Regions from separate parts of the Nonomuraea sp. NPDC050404 genome, predicted to be linked through region 1. Evidence: riboswitches for the same ligand, from Rfam matches in the RefSeq annotation. Region 1 holds a riboswitch; each other region holds the start of a gene.

Region 1 (3,678 bases):
TGCACCTCGATGTCCTCCAGCACCCAGCGCTCGAACATCTGCAGCGGCGTGTCCCAGCGCATCAGCTCCTCCACGGCCGTGGGCAGCAGCGAACGGTCGGCGCGCAGCCTGGCCAGCTCCTCCGGGTTCCTGAACAGGGACCACCAGCCGTTGCCCGTCACGTTCACGGTGGCCTCGTGGCCTGCGTTGAGCAGCAGGACGCAGGTGCCGACCAGTTCGTCCTCGGTCAGCTCGTCGATCTGGGTGAGCGCGCTGACCAGGTCGTCGCCGGGGTCCGCGCGGCGGACGGCGGCCAGGGACTTGAGGTAGCCGGCGAACTCCGAGGCCGCGCGGACCGCGGTGTGCTGGGCCTGCGGGGTGGGATTGAGCTCGTACATCCCGCAGATGTCGGCCGACCAGGGCCGCAGCAGGTGGCGGTCCTGGTCGGGGATGCCGAGCATCTCCGCGATCACGGTGACCGGAAGCGGCTCGGCCACCTCCGCGATCAGATCCCCGCCGCCCTTTTCCACGTACGCCGCCACCAGGCCCGCGGCGATGGCCTTGACCTGGGGGCGCAGCGACTCGACCATGCGCGGCGTGAATGCCCTGGAGACCAGCCGGCGCAACCTGGTGTGCACCGGCGGCTCCACGTCGAGCATGCCCGCCCTGATCACGCGCCAGAACGGCTCCTGGAACTCCGGCTCCGGCGGCCTGCCGAACTCCTCGTGACCTGCCACGTGCAGGTACGAGCGGCCCAGCCGACGGTCCCTGAGCAGCGCGTTCACGTCGGCGTGCCGCGCGATGAGCCACTGGCCCGTCGGCTCGAAGTAACTGACGGGCGCCTGCCGCCTCAGCTCGTCATAGACCCGGTAGGGATGGGCGACGAAATCGGGATTCCAGGGATCGAAGCGCACTAGTCCAGTTTAGGAGCGGCGGCCTCCCTCTTCTTGAGGTTCCTGCTGCGCACCCGGATGTTGAGCAGCTCCACGATGACCGAGAACGCCATGGCGAAGTAGATGTAGCCCTTCGGGATGTGCTGCTCGAAGCCCTCGGCCACGAGCACCACGCCGATCAGCACCAGGAACGACAGCGCCAGCATCTTGACCGTCGGGTGCTGGTCCACGAACCGGCTGATCGGCCCGGAGGCGAACAACATCACCAGGACCGACACGATGACGGCCGCGATCATCACGCCGATCTCGTCCACCATGCCGACGGCGGTGATGACCGAGTCCAGCGAGAACACGACGTCCAGGATCATGATCTGGATGATCACCGAGGCGAAGGAGGCGGCCGCGGCGTTCTTGCCGTCCTTACCGTGCCCCTCCATTTGGTGGTGGATCTCCGTGACGCTCTTGCCCAGCAGGAACAGGCCGCCGAGCAGGAGGATCAGGTCACGTCCCGATATCTCGTGCCCCCAGACGGCGAACAGTGGCTCGGTGAGCTGCACCACCCACGACAGGCCGAGCAGCAGGAGCAACCGGCTGATCAGGGCCGCCGCGAGGCCGAGCACGCGGGCCCGGTCGCGTTGCTCGGGAGGCAGTTTCCCGGCGAGGATGGAGATGAAGATGATGTTGTCGATCCCCAGCACGATCTCCAGGGCGACAAGGGTGAAGAAGCCGATCCAGATGTTCGGGTCGGTCACCCAATCCAACATCGGACACACCTCCATGAATCATTGGCTGACGGGGGTTTCCCGGTAGCAACGACTCAGGTGTCACATAAGTTCGCGACTTGCGTAATGTGCCCTGGTGTCGGTTATAGTGCCGGACGTAGGTCATGAGTGCCAGCGACAAGCCCCGGCTAGCTGGCCGGCAACCCTCGCGTCCGCGGCGGGGTGCCCCGGGTGAGGACCTGGTCCGCCACGGGGTGTGGCGGGCAAGCGCGGGCTCCATGGCTGTTCCCAGGGGTCCGAGAGCCCTGGAGGTACGCCGTGTCCACGCTGACGATCTTCTCCGCCCGCTCCGCCGCCGAGACCGGGACCGGTCCCGCCACGACGAGCCGGCCGATCCCCGCCGTGCTCGGCGCCGATCTCGAAGTGCCGGTCAAGGGCGGCAGGCTGGTGGGGTACGCCAACCTGGACTACGCCGCCAGCGCGCCCTGTCTGGAGCCGGTCAGCGCCGCCGTCACCGCCGCGCTCCCGGCCTACTCCAGCGTCCACCGCGGCGCCGGCTACGCCTCACAGCTCACCACCGCCCGGTACGAGCAGGCCCGCCACACGGTCAGGGCGTTCGCCGGCGCCAGGCCCGACGACGCCGTGATCTTCACCCGCAACACCACCGACGCCACGAACCTGCTGGCAGGCTGCCTGCCCGCCGGCACGACGGCCGTGGTCTTCGACACCGAGCACCACGCCTCGCTGCTGCCGTGGGCCTCCTCGGTACGGCTGGCGCCGCCCGCCTTCCCCGGCGAGGCCGTGCGCGCCGCCGACGAGGCGCTGGCCGGGATCGAGGGGCCGAAGCTGCTCGTGGTCACCGCCGCCTCGAACGTCACCGGCGAGTTGTGGCCCGTCGCGGCCCTGGCGCACATCGCGCACCGGCACGGGGCCCGCATCCTGGTGGACGCGGCGCAGCTCGTACCGCATCGCAGGATCAACCTGACCGCGCTCGACCTTGACTACGTGGCCTTCTCCGGGCACAAGTTGTACGCGCCCTTCGGCGCGGGCGTGCTGATCGGGCGGCGGGACTGGCTGGCCGAGGGCGAGCCGTACCTCAAGGGTGGGGGCGCGGTGCGCTCGGTCGGCTTCGCGGGCGACGGCACCGAGTGGCACGACGACCCCGAGCCGCGGCACGAGGCGGGCACCCCGAACGTGCTGGGCGCCATCGCGCTGGCCGCCGCCTGCGACGCGTTGACCGCCACCGGGTGGACCGAGCTGGTGCGGGAGGAGGAGCGGCTGATCTCGCGGCTGCGTACGGGGCTGAAGTCGATCGCGGGAGTGCGGGAGCTGTCGCTCTGGGGGGACGATCACCCGCGGGTGGGCATCGTGTCCTTCACCGTGGCCGGGCACTCGGCCCGGGAGGTGGCCGAGGTGTTGTCCGGCGAGTACGGCATCGGGGTGCGTGACGGGAAGTTCTGCGCGCATCCGTTCGTGCGGCACCTGCTGGGCACCGCCGACGGCGGATGTGAGGACGACACGGCTTCGGCGGTGCGGGCCTCGATCGGGATCGGGACCACGCAGGAGCACGTGGACCGCCTCATCGAGGCCGTACGGGACCTGGCTGCCCGCTGAGCCGAAGCGCTTGAACCGCGCCGTCGCGGTCGTCAGCTCAACGTGCCTCAGTCGCGGGCCGGCGGCTCGCGGCGTTGGGGCGGCTCGTCCGAGACCAGCGCGTCTATGTCGCGCATGTCCTCGTCGTTGAGCCTGCCCGAGGCGGGCGCGGCGGGCTGCCTGGGCACGTCGGGATGCTCGGCCGAGCCCTGCGCGGGCGTCGTGGGCCCGCCTGTCACACCTCCAGTCGTACCGGCGGTGGTCGCGCCGTGGCGGCCCGGGGTGTGCGCGGCCAGGTCCTCCTCGGCCGCGCGCCGCTCGGAACGCCTGCGGAACATCGAGTGGAAGATGCCGTCCAACCCGATCCGCCCGCCGCCCAGCGCCAGGAACAGCAGGCTCAGCGCGCCGAGCGAGCCCGGCAGCTCCCAGCCGTTGTCGGCGGACAGGATGCCGTTCCCGCCGTGCACGAACGCGATCGCGCCCAGCATGTT
Region 2 (3,678 bases), on a different contig from region 1:
ACCTACTCGGGCGGCAAGGTGCGGTCCCGCTTCACCCAGCGCGAGTGGCACCTGCCGGCGACCAAAATCCTGATCGTGGACCACTGGAACACGCCGGGCCTGGCCGACGTGCTGAAGCGCGCCACCTGGAAATAGACCCGGAGACCAGGTTCAGCTGAGGGCTTCGAGCTGGGCCGCGAGCCACTTCTGCGGCGGCAGGGCGGTGGCCGCGGCGTGCAGCTTGTCGCGCCGCATCCGCCGCTCGTCCTCCGGCATGACCAGCGCGTCGTGCAGGGCGGCGGCGGTGCCGCTGATGTCGTACGGATTGACCAGCAGCGCATGCGGCCCCAGCTCGGCCGCCGCCCCCGCCTCCCGCGACAACACCAGCGCGCACCTGGGGGACAGGATCGGCCCCTCCTTGGCGACCAGGTTCATGCCGTCCCTGATGGGGTTGACCAGCAGCACGTCGGCCATCCGGTACGCCGCCAGCGAACGCGGATAGTCGTCGTTGACATTGAGTATCACCGGGTCCCAGTCCTCGGTGGCGTAGGTGTCCTCGATCTCCCTGGCGCAGCGCTGCACGGAGGCGGTGTATTCGCGATATTCGGGCAGGTCGTGCCGGCTGGGATAGGCGAAGGCCAGGTGCACGACCCGCCCGTGCCACTCGGGGTGCGCGGCCAGGAACTCGCGGTAGGCGATCAGCCCGCGCACGATGTTCTTCGACAACTCCGTACGGTCGATGCGGACGATCAGCCGGCGATCGCCCACCTGCTCCCGCAGCGCCGCCATGTGCGACTCGACGTCGGGCTCGCAGGCCCGCTCCCACAGCGCCTCGCCGTCCACGCCCAGGCTGTGCACGCCGATGCGGGTGCTCCTGCCCTCGTAGCTGACGGTGCGGCCCACCCGGTCGGCCTCCGCGCCCAGGAGACGTTCGCAGCAGTCCATGAACGCCTGCGCCCACCTGTCGGTGAGGAACCCGGCGTGATCGGCTCCCAGAATGCCTTCCAGGACCTCTCCGGCCACTTCGTCGGGCAGCAGGGAGAAGTATTCGGGCGGCGCCCACGGGGTGTGGCTGAAATGGGCGATGCGCAAGTCCGGCCGCTCGGCGCGGAGCATGGCCGGGGTGAGCGTCAGGTGGTAGTCCTGGACCAGCACGCGGGCGCCGTGCCCGGCCTCCTCGGCCAGCGCCAGCGCGAACGCGCCGTTGTAGTCGCGGTAGGACTCCCAGTCGCGCTCGAACCGGGTGCCGAAGGTCGGCGAGTTGGGGATGTCGTAGAGCAGATGGTTGACGAACCACAGGGTGGAGTTGGCCACGGCGTTGTAGGCGCGGTGGAACGTGGCGGGCGCGATGTCCAGCATCCGCAGCGGTCCCGTGCCGTAGCGCGTGTGGTCGATGCGGCCGCCGGGGGCCAGGCGCACGGCGCTGCGGTCGCCGTCGGACAGCGCGGCGCACACCCACAGCAGGCCGTCGTCCTTGACCACTCCCGACAACCCCGAGACCAGCCCGCCACCGCCGCGCCTCATGGTGAGTTCACCGTCGTCGGAGACGGTGAAAGAGACCGGCCCTCGGTTGGAGGCCAGCAGGACGCTGTTCATCAGGTCTCCCTTCGATCATAGGATCCCAGGTATGGCGCTTGATGAGCTAACCGAGGAACTCGCCCGCTCAGCCGCCGCTGGAGATCATCGCGCACTTGGCGAGCTCCTGGCGCGGATTGAGCCTGATGTGATGCGTCACTGCGCCCGGATCCTGCCTTATCACCAGGACGCGGAAGAGGCCTCGCAAGATACGTTGCTGGCCGTGGCGCGCAACATCGGGCGGTTCGAGGGGCGGGCCAGGTTCAGCACCTGGCTGCACATCGTGACGGCCAACTGCGCGCGCACCACGTACCGGTCGCTGAAGCGCAGGGCGGCCGAGCAGAGTTCGGACGAGTTGCCCATGCAGAAGCCCGACGTGCGGCGGGTCAGTGTGATCGCGGGCTCGCGGCTGGACCTGCTCGACGCGATGGAGGCGCTGGAGGCCGACAAACCCGACCTGGCGCAGGCGCTGGTGTTGCGCGATATCGTCCAGCTCGACTACAACGAGGTGGCCGACCAGCTGGGCATCCCGCTGGGCACCGCCAAGTCCCGCATTCACCAGGCACGCAAATACGTGCAGGGCGTGCTGGGTGAGGACTATCGATGAGACCGGGCGTCTCGCATGGTGAGACGCGTGGTAATTTCGGATACTTAAGAGGGTAGAGTCCCTTTCAACAACTACATATTGCTCATCCAGAGGGGTGGAGGGACCGGCCCTGCGAAACCCCGGCAACCCTCCCGGCTTTCGAACTCGCGACCTGGCGAGGCCGACCGGGACAAGGTGCCAATTCCGGTTCGCGGTCAAGGTGGCCGTGGGCGAAGATGAGGGAAGGCCTCGCTTCATGTCGCTTGACTTTGGTCCCGCCGTCGCTCTCTCCTGCCGCGAGTGCGGCACCCGCTACCCCCTGGGTCCGAGCTTCGCCTGTCAGGAGTGTTTCGGGCCGCTGGAGGCGGCCTACGACTTCGGTGACGTGACCCGCGCGCAGATCGAATCCGGCCCGGCGAACATCTGGCGTTACCGCTCGTTGCTGCCCGTCCCGGTGGACGTGGCCAATAAGCCCAATATGAACCCCGGCTGGACCAAATTGGTCAAGGCCGGAAACCTGGGGCGAGAGCTCGGAATCAAGTCCCTTTACGTGAAGGACGACTCGGGCAACCCCACCCACTCCTTCAAGGACCGGGTGGTCGCGATGGCCGTCGAGGCGGCGCGCAACTTCGGCTTCCACACCCTTTCCTGCTCCTCCACCGGAAACCTCGCGGGCGCGGTCACCGCCGCGGCGGCGCGGGCGGGGCTCGACGCGTGCGTGTTCATCCCGGCCAACCTGGAGAAGGCCAAGATCGCCATGGCCCGGGTGTTCGGCGGGCGGCTGATCGGCATCGACGGCACCTATGACGAGGTCAACCGGTTCTGTTCGGAGCTGATCGGCGACCCCATGGGCGACAAGTGGGGCTTCGTCAACGTCAACCTGCGGCCCTACTACGCCGAGGGCTCCAAGACGCTCGCGTACGAGATCGCCGAGCAGCTCGGCTGGCGGCTGCCCGAGCAGATCATCATTCCCATCGCCTCCGGCTCCCAGCTCACGAAGATCGACAAGGGCTTCAAGGAGCTGGTGAGGCTGGGGCTGGTGGAGGACACGCCCTACAAGGTCTTCGGCGCCCAGGCCGCCGGGTGCTCGCCGGTGTCCACGGCGTACAAGGCCGGCCACGACGTCGTGCAGCCGGTCAGGCCGGACACCATCGCCAAGTCGCTGGCCATCGGCAACCCCGCCGACGGGCCGTACGTGCTGGACATCGCCCGGCGCACCGGAGGTGGCGTCGAGGACGTCACGGACGCCGAGATCGTGGCCGCGATGAGGCTGCTGGCCTCGACCGAGGGCATCTTCGCCGAGACCGCCGGCGGCGTGACCGTCGGCGTGCTGAAGAAGCTCACCGAGAGCGGGCGGCTCGACCCCGAGGCCGAGACCGTCGTGCTCAACACCGGTGACGGGCTCAAGACGCTGGACGTGCTCGACGGCGAGTCCGTCGAGCCCACGGCCGTGATCAAGCCCTCTCTCGACGCGTTCCGCGCGACTGTCTGACAACCAGGAAAGGCGATTAGAACCATGAGCGTTTCTGTGCGGATTC
Region 3 (3,678 bases), on a different contig from region 1:
CGCGCGTACTTGTCCAGGGACCAGCCGGGGAGGGCGGCGTTGAAGGAGTCGGTCGGGCTGAAGCTCAGGCGCAGCAGGCGGACGAGGGGAACCAGGAACATCGCCGCCAGGAAGACGACCAGCGGAAGCACGAAGACCCAGCCCCGCGGCCGCCCCGCCCGGACCGTGCCCGCCCCGCCCGGGGATCCGGCCGTCATCCGGCCCCCTGCTCCGAGCCCGCACCCGAGCCCGTCCCCGAGCCCGCATCCGTCCCCGAGCCCGCACCTGATTCCAGGACGATCACGTCGGCCGGGTCCCAGCTCGCCACCACTGACGTGCCCGCGCCCGGCGGGTCCGCCGCGCCCGCGCCCGTGTCCGGAAGCTGCACGCTCAGCATCCGGCCGTCGGCCAGCCGGACCTCCACGTGCCAGGCGTCACCGGCGAAGGCCCGGTAACCCACGGTGCCCGCGGTACCGGCTCCGGCCTCGCTCAGGCGGATGCGTTCGGGGCGGATCGCGACAACCGCGCGCTCACCCTCCACGAGGCCGGGAAGACCGCCCACCACCAGGCCGCCACCGAGATCGAGGCCGCCCGCCGTCACCGTCCCCTCCAGGACGTTGGCGGCGCCGATGAACTGGGCCACGAACCGTGTCGCCGGCCGCCGGTACACCTCATCCGGCGTCCCGAGCTGCTCGATCCGCCCGCCGTTCATCACGGCCACCCGGTCCGACAGCGCCAGCGCCTCCTCCTGATCGTGGGTGACGAACACCATCGTGGTGCCGATGCGCCGCTGGATGGCCCGCAGCTCGACCCGCATCTCCCTCCGCAACTTGGCGTCCAGGTTGGACAGCGGCTCGTCGAGGAGCAGCACGGGGGGCCTGATGGCCAGGGCGCGGGCCAGCGCCACGCGCTGCTGCTGTCCGCCGGACAGCTGCTTGGGCCGCCGCTCGGCGTACCCCTCCAGCCCGACCAGGCGCAGCGCCTCGCGTACCCGCTCCTCCCGCTCGGCCTTGTCCAGCCGCCGCACGCGCAGCCCGTAGGCCACGTTGGCGGCCACGGTCATGTGCGGGAACAGCGCGTAGTTCTGGAACACCACGCCCAGCCCGCGCCGGTACGGCGGCCGTCCCGTCACGTCCGCGCCGTCGATCACGATGCGCCCGGCCGTCGGCTGGACGAAGCCCGCGATGGAGTTGAGCAGCGTGGTCTTGCCGCAGCCGCTGGGACCCAGGATGGACAGGAACTCGCCCTTGCGGATGGACAGCCGGTCGAGGTCCAGCACCCGCGCGCCCTCGTACCCCGCGGCCAGGCCCTCGATCTCGACGTGCCCGGCCCCGTCCGGGGGCATCTCGATCAGCCGAAGATCTGATTCCATCGCTGCTGCCATTCGTTGAGCTTCGGGGTGGCGACCGCGTAGTCGACCCAGATGAACTTCTTGAAGACCTCGGGCCCGTGCTCCACCCGCTCGTCGAACGCCTCGCTGTAGTCGATGGAGTCGTTCCCGGCCGCGTACCAGGTGCCCTCGGCGAACGGCTTCTGGTTCTGCGCCGCCGTCAGGTAGTCGAGGAACTTGGTGGCCAGCTCGCCCTTCTGGGTGCCGCTGGCGACGAAGTACGAGGTCAGCGCGCCCACCGGGCCCGACTTGGGATAGGTGAACCCGATCGGGGAGCCCGCCTCGGCCATGGCGAAGGCGCGACCGTCCCAGAAGGGCATGATCCAGGCGTCGCCGTTCTCGACGACGGTGGCGGCGTTGCCCGCGTTGGCCGGGAAGGAGGACACACAGTCCTTGAGCGTCTCCAGCTTGGCGAACGCCCGGTCCACGGCGGCGGGGTCGGACAACTTGCCGCCGTCGCTGGTGACCAGGGCGGAGAAGAACTCCAGGCCGGGGTTGTAGGTCAGCGGGGGCAGGGCGATGTGCCCGCAGTACTGCTTGTCGAAGATGTCCGACCAGTCCTGCGGCGGGGTTTTGATCTTGTCCGTACGGTAGAGCAGGCCGGTGGACCCGGTGGTCAGCGGCACGCCGTACTGTTTGCTCTGGTAGGCCGACCTGCCGCTGAGCACGGGGTCGAGCTCCTTCCAGTGCGCCAGCTTCGCGGTGTCCAGCGGCTGGAGCAGCCCCGCGGACGCGGCCGGGAGCGAGGCGTCGGGGGTCAGGGCGATGACGTCGAACGGCGGGTTGTTGCCGCCGGCCGCGCGCAGCTTGGTCAGCCATTCGGCGTTGGCGCCGTACACGAGGTTGACCTTGGCGCCGGTGTCGCGCTCGAACGGCTCCACGAACGACTTCTTGAACAGTTCGCCCCAGGCGCCCGCGAACGCGGTGACCGTGAGCGTCTGCTGCCCGCCGGAACCTGATTGCGTGCCGGTGCCGGAAGTGCCGCCCGTGTCGACGCCGCCGCACGCGGAGAGCGTCAGCATCAGCGCCGCGCCCGCTCCCGCCAGGAGAGTGCGTCCGCCCTTCATCATGTCCTTCCCATCGAGGCCGGCCAAGGGCGCGGGGCAGGGCACGGCTGGGCACCGCGCTTGCCGCCGAAAGCACCGTTCAGCTCGACGACCATGTCATCACCCGGGGCACCCCGCCGCGGTCGGGAGGGTTGCCGTCCAGCAAGCCGGGGCTTCGCACTGGACTCGTGACATAAGCGACTATACCAGTCGGGTTTACCCGCAATAACGGTTCATCCCGATTGTCCGGTTCCACTGACAAGTGTAGGCCCTTGGCTTTTCTTCCACCTGTCAGGGTCAGGGTCGGTAGTCTGTCCGGCTGGACGATCATGAGGGGGACGTCGAACGTGGACAGCGTCGAGATCGACGAGGGCCTGGTCCGCTCCTTGCTGCGAGAGCAACATCCGGACCTCGCGGAGCTGGCCATCCGGGAGGTGGCGGGCGGCTGGGGCAACCAGCAGTGGCGCCTCGGGGACGAACTGGTCGTGCGCATGCCGCGCATGGAGAACGCCGCGCAGGACCAGCACAAGGAGCGCCGCTGGCTGCCCGTCCTGGCCCCGCGCCTCCCGCTCCCGATCCCGGCCCCCGTGCGGATCGGCGAGCCGTCCGCGCGTTTCCCGAGGCCCTGGACCATCATGACGTGGGTTCCCGGTGAGCCGCTCGACCTCGTCCCGATCACCCGCGGCGACCACGCGGCCGACACCCTGGCGGCCTTCCTCAGGGCACTCCACGTGCGGGCGCCCGCCGAGGCGCCCGACAGCACGGACCGCGGCGGTCATCCCAAGGAGTGCACGGGCGGATTCGAGCGCTTCCTGCGAGATGTCACCCCTGGCGACGCCGCCGACGTCCGGGCCGTCTGGGACGACGCCGTCGCGGCCCCCGAGTGGGCGGGCCCGCGGCTGTGGCTGCACGGTGACCTGCATCCGGCCAACGTCGTCGTCTCGGACGGAACCCTGTCGGGAGTGATCGATTTCGGGGACCTGTTCGCCGGCGATCCGGCGTGGGACCTCGCCGCCGCATGGGTGCTGCTCCCCGCCGGCGCGGCCGCACGGTTCTTCGAGGCGTACCCGCGTGTGGACGAGGCGACGATCAGGCGCGCCCGCGGCCTGGCCGCACTGAAAAGCCTGTTCCTCATGGCCATGGGCCAGGCCGGCGACCGCGGCCTGCCCGGCGGCAAACCGGCATGGGGGCCTGCCGGCCGGGCAGCGCTCGATCGGGTCCTGACGTTCACCGGGCGGTAGGCGAGAGCGGCCGGCCGCCGTC

The links. Region 1 has a riboswitch for S-adenosylmethionine ahead of AB0I81_RS40550 (aminotransferase class V-fold PLP-dependent enzyme). Riboswitches for the same ligand answer to the same signal wherever they lie in the genome.
Region 2: another riboswitch for S-adenosylmethionine. It lies ahead of thrC (threonine synthase); the one in region 1 lies ahead of AB0I81_RS40550 (aminotransferase class V-fold PLP-dependent enzyme).
Region 3: another riboswitch for S-adenosylmethionine. It lies ahead of AB0I81_RS30850 (ABC transporter substrate-binding protein); the one in region 1 lies ahead of AB0I81_RS40550 (aminotransferase class V-fold PLP-dependent enzyme).

What each region holds. Positions count from the first base shown of each region.
Region 1 covers NZ_JBFAKB010000018.1:137,921-141,598, reverse strand. The annotation lists gene AB0I81_RS40560 (cytochrome P450) at 1-893, opposite strand, end outside; gene AB0I81_RS40555 (TerC family protein) at 893-1,636, opposite strand; SAM riboswitch class IV at 1,755-1,870, shown strand; gene AB0I81_RS40550 (aminotransferase class V-fold PLP-dependent enzyme) at 1,913-3,208, shown strand; gene AB0I81_RS40545 (DoxX family protein) at 3,256-3,678, opposite strand, start outside.
Region 2 covers NZ_JBFAKB010000048.1:29,754-33,431, forward strand. The annotation lists gene AB0I81_RS60535 (hypothetical protein) at 1-135, shown strand, start outside; gene AB0I81_RS60540 (trehalose-6-phosphate synthase) at 151-1,575, opposite strand; gene AB0I81_RS60545 (RNA polymerase sigma factor) at 1,607-2,161, shown strand; SAM riboswitch class I at 2,241-2,383, shown strand; gene thrC (threonine synthase) at 2,397-3,632, shown strand; gene AB0I81_RS60555 (MoaD/ThiS family protein) at 3,657-3,678, shown strand, end outside.
Region 3 covers NZ_JBFAKB010000011.1:359,618-363,295, reverse strand. The annotation lists gene AB0I81_RS30860 (ABC transporter permease) at 1-197, opposite strand, end outside; gene AB0I81_RS30855 (ABC transporter ATP-binding protein) at 194-1,351, opposite strand; gene AB0I81_RS30850 (ABC transporter substrate-binding protein) at 1,330-2,439, opposite strand; SAM riboswitch class IV at 2,488-2,609, opposite strand; gene AB0I81_RS30845 (aminoglycoside phosphotransferase family protein) at 2,745-3,656, shown strand.